One region of the Yersinia vastinensis genome, then DNA from elsewhere that is predicted to be linked to it. Evidence: predicted binding sites of a transcription regulator. Region 1 holds the regulator's gene; each other region holds the start of a gene.

Region 1 (3,291 bases):
GAAAAATATTCGTCTGGGGGCCGGTTTCCAAGATAAAAATGGCACCATTGAGCCGGGCAAAGGCATTATTGATAAGAGCGTTGAAGATAAACCTTGGGCCAAGTCACAAGTTTGTCAGGATATGGTTAAGCAAGGCAAAGTTCAGGATGTTGAACATCTTTCCAGCCACTTTGCCATTGAAGTCAGTGAATTAGTGAAGGCTCACGGCATCGAAAAAATGCAGGCTTGGCAAGATGGATTGAAAGACGCGAAAGATTCGAAAGCCTTCGCCACTCAACGTGTTGGCGTTAACTTCTGGGATACTCTCTTCTGGGGCGGTGCTGACTCAATCAATGACTGGGCCAATAAAGGCTACGAAGTGGTTGCTTCTAATCCCGATTATGTCTACTTCGACATGCCCTATGAAGTTAACCCCAATGAACGCGGTTACTACTGGGCAACTCGCTTTACCGACGAAGCCAAAGTCTTTAGCTTTGCACCAAATAACATGCCGCAAAATGCTGAAACGTCTGTGGACCGCGATGGTAATTACTTCAGTGCGAAAAGTGATAAACCTTGGCCGGGTGTACACGGAATTTCCGGTCAATCGTGGAATGAAACCGTGCGTACTGATGAACAGATGGAGTACATGATTTTTCCTCGCGTATTACCGTTGGCGGAGCGCGCTTGGCACCGTGCATCTTGGGAACAAGATTATAAAGCAGGCCGCGAGTACAAAGGTGGTGAGACGCAACAGGTGGATACCCAAGCGTTACACACTGATTGGCAACGTTTTGCCAATATTATGGGCCAGCGTGAGTTGGCAAAACTGGATAAAGCCGGTATTGCCTACCGCTTGCCAGTACCCGGCGCACGAGTTGTCTCTGGTGTATTGGAAGCAAATATTTCCTTACCGGGCTTGATTATTGAGTATTCCACCGATGGTGGTCAGCAATGGCAGAAGTATGATGCCAAAGCACAACCTACAGTCAGTGGTGATGTATTTATCCGCTCGACCAGCCCGGATGGTAAACGCAGTAGTCGTGCGGAACCGGTTAAAATCTGATGGTTTTTTCAAAGTGCTGTGTCTGATGTTATTCCTGTTTGCTTGGTTTTTGAGGTAAACAATATTAAGTGAAGTTGAGTTGATGGTTTTCCCCCGGCATGTCCGGGGCTTTTTTTGCCAGAAATATCGTGATGGGCAGTCGGTTTGGGCGGTGGTAAGGGCGGTTTGATTGTTTGAGGTAGACAGAAATGTTCAAAATTAGATAGGGAAGGAGGGCGAGGTCTCAATAAGAAAGACCACCTGAGTCCCGGCCGAGCTGAACTCGGATGATTGAACGGGAAAGGTGGCCATCTTGCTGATGGGTTTATGTTCACCAGATAATCTCTGGATAAAAATAAACCCTAACATTATTCGGTACTTAAAATTTCAACGCTTAAAGTCTTTATAAAATCAATGCGATAACATAATGCCCAATAGATTTCAAATTGCAGGACGGCGGCAATCAATGGAATCCCGATGAGCTTACATCAGTAAGTGATTCGGGTGAGTGAGAGCAGCCAACACACCTGCAGTGTGAAAGATGATGGACATACTTTATCTTTTATCGTGCGCAGACTCATTTTCGCGGCAATCGCCGGTCTCACAGTGGCCGTACAAATACAGACTGTGATTGGTCAGTTTGATACCATGCTGTTTAGCAATTTCACGTTGAAGCGATTCAATGGATTCATTACTAAACTCGATCACTTTGCCGCAATCAAGGCAAATTAGGTGATCATGATGGTGCTGCTGCGTCAGCTCAAAGACTGATTTACCGCCTTCGAAATTGTGGCGGGTCACAATACCGGCATCGTCAAACTGGTTGAGTACACGGTAAACCGTGGCTAAACCAATTTCTTCACCGATATCGATCAGCTTTTTATAAAGATCTTCCGCGCTGACGTGATGGCACGCCGGATCCTGCAACACTTCCAGAATCTTAAGCCGGGGCAGTGTTACTTTAAGTCCAGCGTTTTTTAAGGCTTTATTGTTGTCAGTCATGCGGATTCAGTCCTGTTACTATCGATTCAAATTAAGGCTGTTCAGCCTATGACATCCGTGGCGCAATAATTACAATTGCGTCTCATTATAGAACTGCTAGCCCCAAATGAAAACCGTGGTTGTTAACAAAGATATAATTGCACACTTTGTCAGATTAATCATGCAATGTATTGATGAATGGGATTGTTGCATGCTTCAAGTATAAAGCGGCTACGCCGAACGTTACACATTTGTAGCGGTTTATTTTCATTTTGCACAGATGATAATGCTGATCTGTGGGCTGCTTAACAAAGCGCATTCTGACCACAAATAAAACCATGTGAAATTTGTGACTATAAGCCGAGCTTAATGAGATTAAGAGTCTGTGAGGGGCAAAAAAAAGAGCGCCAAAAGGGATTGAAATTTATGGAAACGCTTAGCGGAGTACATCATCCACCAAGCGTTTCCTATCTGACAAATTTAGCCAGTGATCTCGGCCAGATTCAGCTCTTCACTGATCTGTTTAACCCAAGCTTCAACACGTTCATTGGTCAATTCTGGCTGGCGGTCTTCATCGATAGCTAATCCAATGAAATGATCATCATCAGCCAGACCTTTAGATGCTTCGAAGTGGTAACCCGCAGTCGGCCAGTGACCGACGATTGCGGCACCGCGTGGTTCGATGATGTCGCGCACGGTCCCCATCGCATCACAGAAATATTCTGCGTAGTCTTCCTGATCACCACAACCGAACAAAGCAACCAATTTGCCATTGAAATCGATCTCTTCCAGTGTTGGGAAAAAATCATCCCAGTCACACTGTGCTTCGCCGTAGTACCAGGTAGGGATACCAAGCAGCAGGATATCGAAACCTTCTAAATCTTCTTTACTACTTTTGGCAATGTCGTGAACCTCAGCAACCTCTTTGCCCAGTTGCTTTTGGATCATCTTGGCAATGTTTTCGGTATTGCCAGTATCGCTGCCAAAGAAAATGCCTACAGTTGCCATATAACTTAATACCTTTTAAATTCAAATAGTTATGCCAATTACTGAGCACGCTGCCCAACAATATAACACATTTCATAGGGCGACATCATGCCAGAAAACGCCGTCAGGCTCATATCAAGTTCATGCGATATTAAATTTTTGTGAGCCGCTCAATCTTATAACGCTATTGCCGATAACCTTTGTGTAACTGAATGGTTGCAATTTGCGGTGCCAGGGGGAAAACCGCCAGATGAAAGTTTGTCGGGAAAGGAGTTGTCGTTAGCTGTATGGAACGTCCT
Region 2 (3,291 bases), 700 kb from region 1:
TGACGTGAATAGAACGGCAAATCCTTACCGGCAAAATCACCGCTTTTGGTAGTGGCTTTGGTATAGGTGTAGCTGGAGTAAACACTCACCCCATTCAGCAGCGGGTTCACTTCGCTTAAGTCATAGCTAAACGCCAACTCCACACCTTCATGCGTTGTCGCACCCAAATTTGTCCAACCAATATCATTGCTGATGTATTGCAGTTGGTTATCAAAATCGATGTAGAACAACGTCAATTCACCGGTCATTACTGTGTCATCAAAACGGGTACCCACTTCATAGCTATGGGCTTTTTCCGCCGTCAGACCCGGCGCGGGCGCGTTACCATTGCCCCCTTTACTGAGTTGGAAATACTGCATGCTGCCGAAGGAGGTGTTGGCATTAGCAAACAACTTCCACTCATCGGACAGATGGTACATGACGTTCAGTGAAGGTAATGGCTCGCTGTATTGCTTTTCACGTCGAGTATTAGCAAAAGAATCATCCACATTGGTGCGTATATTTTCATAACGTAGACCCGGTGTGATAGTCCAGTCAGAGATATTGATTGCATCATCAATATACACAGCATGGGCTTCAGTACCGCCGGAGGTATGCTGATAATACTGTGGTGTAGCCGGCGTGGAGGTCACTGTTGCCGGATTATACCAAGGGGAGCGATAGGCTTTCTCATCCATGGTTTCATTCAGGTAGCGATACCCTACCGTCACCTCATGGGCGCTGCTACCCATTCTGAATAACTGTGAATAACTTGGCTCAATAGCATAGGTGGTGTAATTACGTGGATAAGCCACCATGCGTTTTTGGCCCTGATTAGCCCCAGTGCCTTCAGATTCAATGTTGCTACCACGGAAGCTTTTGGTGAAATACGTCAGTAACTCAAACTGCTTATCATCTTCCTGATGAGTATATTTGAATGACATATCACGACGACGTCCATCAAACTGATCATAAGGTCGGGTGGACTGGAAAGGATTCTCAGCGTATTGCGCGCGGGTCAACCCACCCGACATGCCGGCATGGGCTTCGTAATAGTGGAAGTTAGCTTGTAGCTCATCATGTTCAGTTAATTGATAGCGCGTTTTCAACATGAAATCATCAATATCAGTGTTGTCGTTATTGTCGCGATATCCCTGACCATGCAAACCAGAATAGAGTATTGCTGCACCAAAACCATTATCTGCGGTACCACCGAGTGAAGCACTGCTCAGGGTTTTTAACCCACCATGATTGGCACCTTGTGTCTGCGCACTGACTGCTCCACTGAAATCCTGTGGGATAGCTTTGGTATTAAAGTTAATGATTCCGCCCACATTTTGCGGCCCATAACGCACCGCGCCGCCGCCACGAATCACATCGACCGATTGCAGATTACCAATGGATAAAGGGGCCATCGAAAGTTGGGGTTGACCATAAGGGGCCACGGCCAGCGGGATGCCGTCCATCAGAATCGTCGAGCGAGGAGACAAACGAGAGGTTAACCCACGCACGCCGACATTCAGCGAGATATCACTCCCTCCCGTACCATTACTTTCGCGCACCTGTACCCCAGGAATACCACGAAGCGAATCCCCAATAGTCTGAGCGCCCTTTTCGTGAATACGTTGTTGGGTCACGATAGTACGAGCACCGGGGTGATTCAGAACAACAGTGCTGTTGTCGGTATTATCAAGCCAGTTGCCGACGACAGAAAGCTGGTCATTCTTATCTGTTTTAGGTTCGGCTGACTGAGCAGCAACGGGCTGGGAAGACTTCTCCGCGGCAACAGCAGGTAATGCCAGCATGACAGAAGCAGCCAGCAGGGACAGACGGGAAAACGTTAACATTTTGAGCCTATTGCGAAAGGAGGTATGTCTAATTGTTTTTTTGGAAACGCTAATCTTAATGATTACGCTTACCAAGTAAATCAATTTTGTCGCAGATAGGGAGATTATTTGCCGCCATCTTCAAAGGGCGGCAAATAATAATAACCATTAAAAATTAAATGGTTATAGGCCGTTACTGTGAATAATTAGAATGACGTTCTTATTCAATTTAGGGATGGGAAGTCACCCAAAACACCCCGGAATAATCAATCGCGGTATATTTTTTATGAATCATTTCCAAATCGGCCTGCGGATCCAGATCTGCAAATAATCCCGGGTGAAGAAACTTGGCAATCGCTTCCACCGCAACCACATTGAGCGGGCTGTCATAGAACTGATGATAGACCGCCATCACTTTCTTATCCTGCACCGATTTCAATACGCTAACGCCCGTACGCTCCATCAAATGTGCCAATTTTTTCTGTGTTGTCCCTGCATCCGTGTTGTAGCCCAAAGGTACAGCGACCGAACCTTTGTGACCGCGACTCCAGTCAGCCCCTGTCATCAAATAGAAATCAGGATTACTGACAATAAGTTGCTCGACGTTAATCTCTCCGCCCATTTCCGCAAACAGTTGGCTACCAATATTATTTCCGCCCGCTTCGGCAATAAATTGCCCAAAACTCCCCTTACCGAAAGTAGAACAACATTCCTCACCGGTCATCCCGGCATGGCGTTCAATGAAGACACTAGGACGCTGTTCCGGTTTCAGCGTTGCCACTCGTTGTCGAATTAAATCAAGGCGTTGCTGATAGAACCGCACAAAATCTTCAGCGTTCTTTTCTTCGCCAAACACTTTGCCGAGTAGCAGCATGCTGGGGACAGTATTGGTCAACGGTTGCTGGCGAAAATCAATAAACAGCACAGGAATACCGGACTTATCCAGTTGGGCTAATACACCACTGGCTTTAAGTTTTGCTAGCAATCCGGTATCAAAAATGATGAGGTCAGGCTGCAATGATACCGCTCGTTCGACGCTAAAATCCGTCACGTAGGGGTTATCAAACATAGGGATATCATTCACTTCCGGGAATTTTTTGGCATATGCCTCCACCAAGTCGGCGGCTTTCACTTTCAGTGAATTATCCCAAGCAATGATACTTTTAAGTGGGGTTTGCGGGTGAAGAATATTCAGTGCCATCAAAGCTCTGGCATCAGCCAATATCACGCGAGAAGCTGGCTGGGCTAATGTCACCTGCCGGCCAGCAACATCAGTCACCACAATAGGTGTGGCTAAAACAGAAAATGAGGCCGTTATCGTGAAAAGTATAGCGACGGATAATAAAAATCGGCTGACAGTATGACCTAGCATGAAATGTCCTTTGAAAAATAAAATGCTTTCCCCAACAGATTCCGAGTTGTCGCCTAGCGACAACTGAGCGAACTCAACAAGTTGAGATAACTCAATGAATTGGGCAAATAATGG
Region 3 (3,291 bases), 2.1 Mb from region 1:
CATCACCCATTTCCAGCAATGGCATGCGCCGACTGAGTAACATAGCAGCTCCGATAGCCATAAAGATAAACATCACGGATGGCAGCCCTTTCGCCCACGTCAGCCCATTAAGCGAACCGGCTCCCCATGCGGCGGCGGTCATTGCGGCTTCCAATGATGCCGTGATGGTCAGCCAGGTATTAAATGCCGTGAGCATCGCCCCCATTGCAATACCGACAATAATTAAGCGAAATCCCTGAATTCCTTGGCGGTAAGCCAACAGATACACCGCCATGGCGGAGAGCAATCCACCGCCGAGGGCGCTACTGGCTATCTCAAAATAGTTGCCGTTAAACAACGTGATCGCCACTAGCGCTCCGGTATAAGCGCCAGCATTAAATCCAATAATATCGGGGCTGCCTAACGGGTTGCGCACCAGTGATTGAAATATTGCGCCACTGATACCCAGCGCGGCACCAAAAATCAATGCCATCAGCGCTCGGGGCAACCGCCACTGATTGACAATAATATTCGCCGCTCCTTCGGCGTGGCCGAATAAGGCAGTAATGACTTGCAGGGGAGATAACGAGAGAGTGCCAACCATTAATGCCAGCATGGCCCCCAATAGACAGGTTAGCAGCAATAAACAACCAACAATCAGGCGGCGTGGCTGAATACGTAGATTTATCGGGCCATCAGGTTGGCCCAATAACCACGGGGAAGTGACGGGTTTCATAGTGCGGTCATCCTTTTATTCCGTCGAACCAGCCAGATCAATAATGGCGCGCCAATAAACGCGGTTACGACGGAGACCCGCAATTCTCCGGGGACCAGAAAGCGGCCAACGATATCAGAGACCAATAACAAAATGGGGGTCATCACCAAAGTAAAAGGTAATACCCAACATTGATTCGGCCCGACAATCCAGCGAGCAATATGCGGCACCATTAGGCCAACAAAGGCGATAGGGCCTACTGCAGCGGTGGCAGCACCACAGAGTAAAGTGACAGTAACAACGGCCCAAAACTGAGTTTGGGCAATACGTGTCCCCATTGCTGCGGCTAAATCTTCCCCCATATGCATTGCATTGAGGGGCCGGGCCAGCAACAAAGCAATGATACAGCCGAGAACAATGGCCGGTGTGACGGCTATCACCACGGACATATTGCGGATATCCAGCGAACCGGCTTGCCAGAAGCGCACACTGTCATAGACCTGTGGGTGGGTCAGTGATATCCCGGTCGAAATCCCCAATAAGACAGCGGCGATGGCCACACCTGAGAGGGTGAGGCGTAGAGGATTCACCCGTCCACCCCCCAGTGTGCCGACCCAATACACCACCAGTGTTGTCACCATGGCACCGATAAATGCGGAAATCATATAGCCATAAATGGCATGAACGCCGAAAACGGTAATGCCGACCACTACCGCAAAGCTGGCGCCAGCATTGACGCCTAAAATCCCCGGATCAGCCAGTGGATTGCGGGTAAGGGCTTGAATCACTGCTCCCGATAACCCCAGCGCGGCACCAGCAAGTACACCAATTAAGGTTCGCGGCAGGCGTGATTCCAAAATTAAAATACTGTCTGCGTTATTGTGATGCCCAAGTAAACTCTGCCAGACCACCGAAAAAGGGATCGCTTTAGCACCGAGCATCAGGCTAGCAGCCATAACCAATATCAATGCAATAATACTGAGTAATAGCAAAACCCCCGGATGGTAGGATGCGCTTCCCCCTATAGTCGGGACCGGTTTTGCTGATTTTAATGAAGATGAGGTTGAGGAGTCAGTTGCTGGCATTGTAACTCTTTGTTAACAAATGAGTATTCTTATCGTTTTGATTATCATTATTATTTGTTTGATGCATACTACCACGACTTATTATGGGAATGCATTGGCAATTTTTTGCCGGTTGATTTTGATGCCAAGCACCTATTTTGAGCTGCCGAGCGAAGAGATAGGGCAAGGCAGCTCGCAGATAAAAACTAAGGTTTCGCCTTAAACATGCCTTCAATCCGCGCTAACAAATTACTCGCACTATAATAATCCAACCGGAATGTATCATAGCCCGCAGCATAAACTCGGTTGTGTTCAATTGCCGGGATGTGAGCTAAAAATTTGTTGTTTTTCAATGCGTCCACCGCCGGTTGATCACCGGAAAACAGCAAAATGGTCTCGCCGTTAAGACCTTCAGCCAGCTTCTCTCCGCCGAGTTGGATGATATCCTTGCGGTGCCCCATGCTGGTATTACCTTTCACGGCAGTAGGGACTTGCGCCAGTGTGAAGCCTAGCTCCTGCAACAATTTTCCCTGTGCTGAATTCTCTGTCCACAAATTGGCTGTGCTCCCTGCCGCCTGATAGACAAATGCAGAGGTGGGTTGCGGTGGTAGCGTAATATTCTGTTTAACCTCACTAATCCGATCAGTGAATTTATCAATCACCTGTTGAGCATCGGCTTCATGTCCTGTTGCTTGCCCCAGCACGATAGCCAGCTCTTGCCAGCTCTTGTCATCGTAATTAATCACCAATGTGGGCGCGATGACCGATAACTGCTCGTACAGCTTCAGCGCTGAATCCCCGCCAGTGGCAGAGATGATGATAAGGTCTGGATCCATACCCGCAACAGCTTCTGCATTTGGTTCTGTCTGGTAGATTGGCACCAACTTTTTCGCTTGTGCAACATCTGACCATTGTGTAAAGAAGCCTTGATTATCTGCCACGGTGGTATTGGGCGCCGTGGCTCCCGTAGCTATCACGGGCGCATTAATGGCCAATAGGGTGCCGGTGATGGTGATACTGGTAGACACAATACGTTTTGGCTGATGTGTCAGTGTCACCGGGCCTTTTGTCGTTTCTACTGTGCGCGACCATGCGGAGGTATTTTCACTGGCTGATGAAGGGGCTTGCTGGCCTGTTGTTTCTTCAGCCGGTTTACAGCCGAACAAGAAGAAAATAAGGCTCACAATCCCCAGTCCAGCCAATACTGAACGGAATTCTTTGCCCTGAATGTGATGGATGCCAAGGGACATAATGGTGTTTTCTCTTTCTGTTTTAAGACGCAACGTTAAGGATGTTATACCGGTCAATATCGGCCTTGAATTGATTGACACTGTGGGTATCGCGTCATAATTTATCACGTCAAAGTGGAGTGATAGTCATTATTATTAAGATAACTATTTACATCAATACTAAGTTAGCGCCATCTGACCTGATATTGAGTGACAAGGGAAATATCTGCCGATAATTGTGCTTTAGGCAAAATTATCTCATTTATTGTCAATTTTGCTCAGTTATCCTCATTTGTTTGGCTTT

What was found. Region 1 encodes Fur, which represses iron uptake genes when iron is present. Its sites were predicted from a motif close to ATAATAATGAGAACNACTATCAA; they were not measured.
Positions count from the first base shown of each region.
Region 2: the regulator Fur is predicted to act here: its motif matches at 1,958-1,980, upstream of ACIOG0_RS18690 (TonB-dependent siderophore receptor).
Region 3: the regulator Fur is predicted to act here: its motif matches at 1,817-1,839, upstream of fepD (Fe(3+)-siderophore ABC transporter permease).

Region 1 is NZ_CP173260.1:3,342,668-3,345,958, reverse strand. It holds gene ACIOG0_RS15580 (beta-N-acetylhexosaminidase) at 1-1,045, shown strand, start outside; gene fur (ferric iron uptake transcriptional regulator) at 1,580-2,026, opposite strand; gene fldA (flavodoxin FldA) at 2,486-3,013, opposite strand.
Region 2 is NZ_CP173260.1:4,039,805-4,043,095, forward strand. It holds gene ACIOG0_RS18690 (TonB-dependent siderophore receptor) at 1-1,826, opposite strand, end outside; gene ACIOG0_RS18695 (ABC transporter substrate-binding protein) at 2,035-3,177, opposite strand.
Region 3 is NZ_CP173260.1:655,086-658,376, forward strand. It holds gene fepG (iron-enterobactin ABC transporter permease) at 1-715, opposite strand, end outside; gene fepD (Fe(3+)-siderophore ABC transporter permease) at 712-1,779, opposite strand; gene fepB (Fe2+-enterobactin ABC transporter substrate-binding protein) at 1,965-3,008, opposite strand; partial or broken gene ACIOG0_RS02910 (ABC transporter ATP-binding protein/permease) at 3,284-3,291, shown strand, end outside.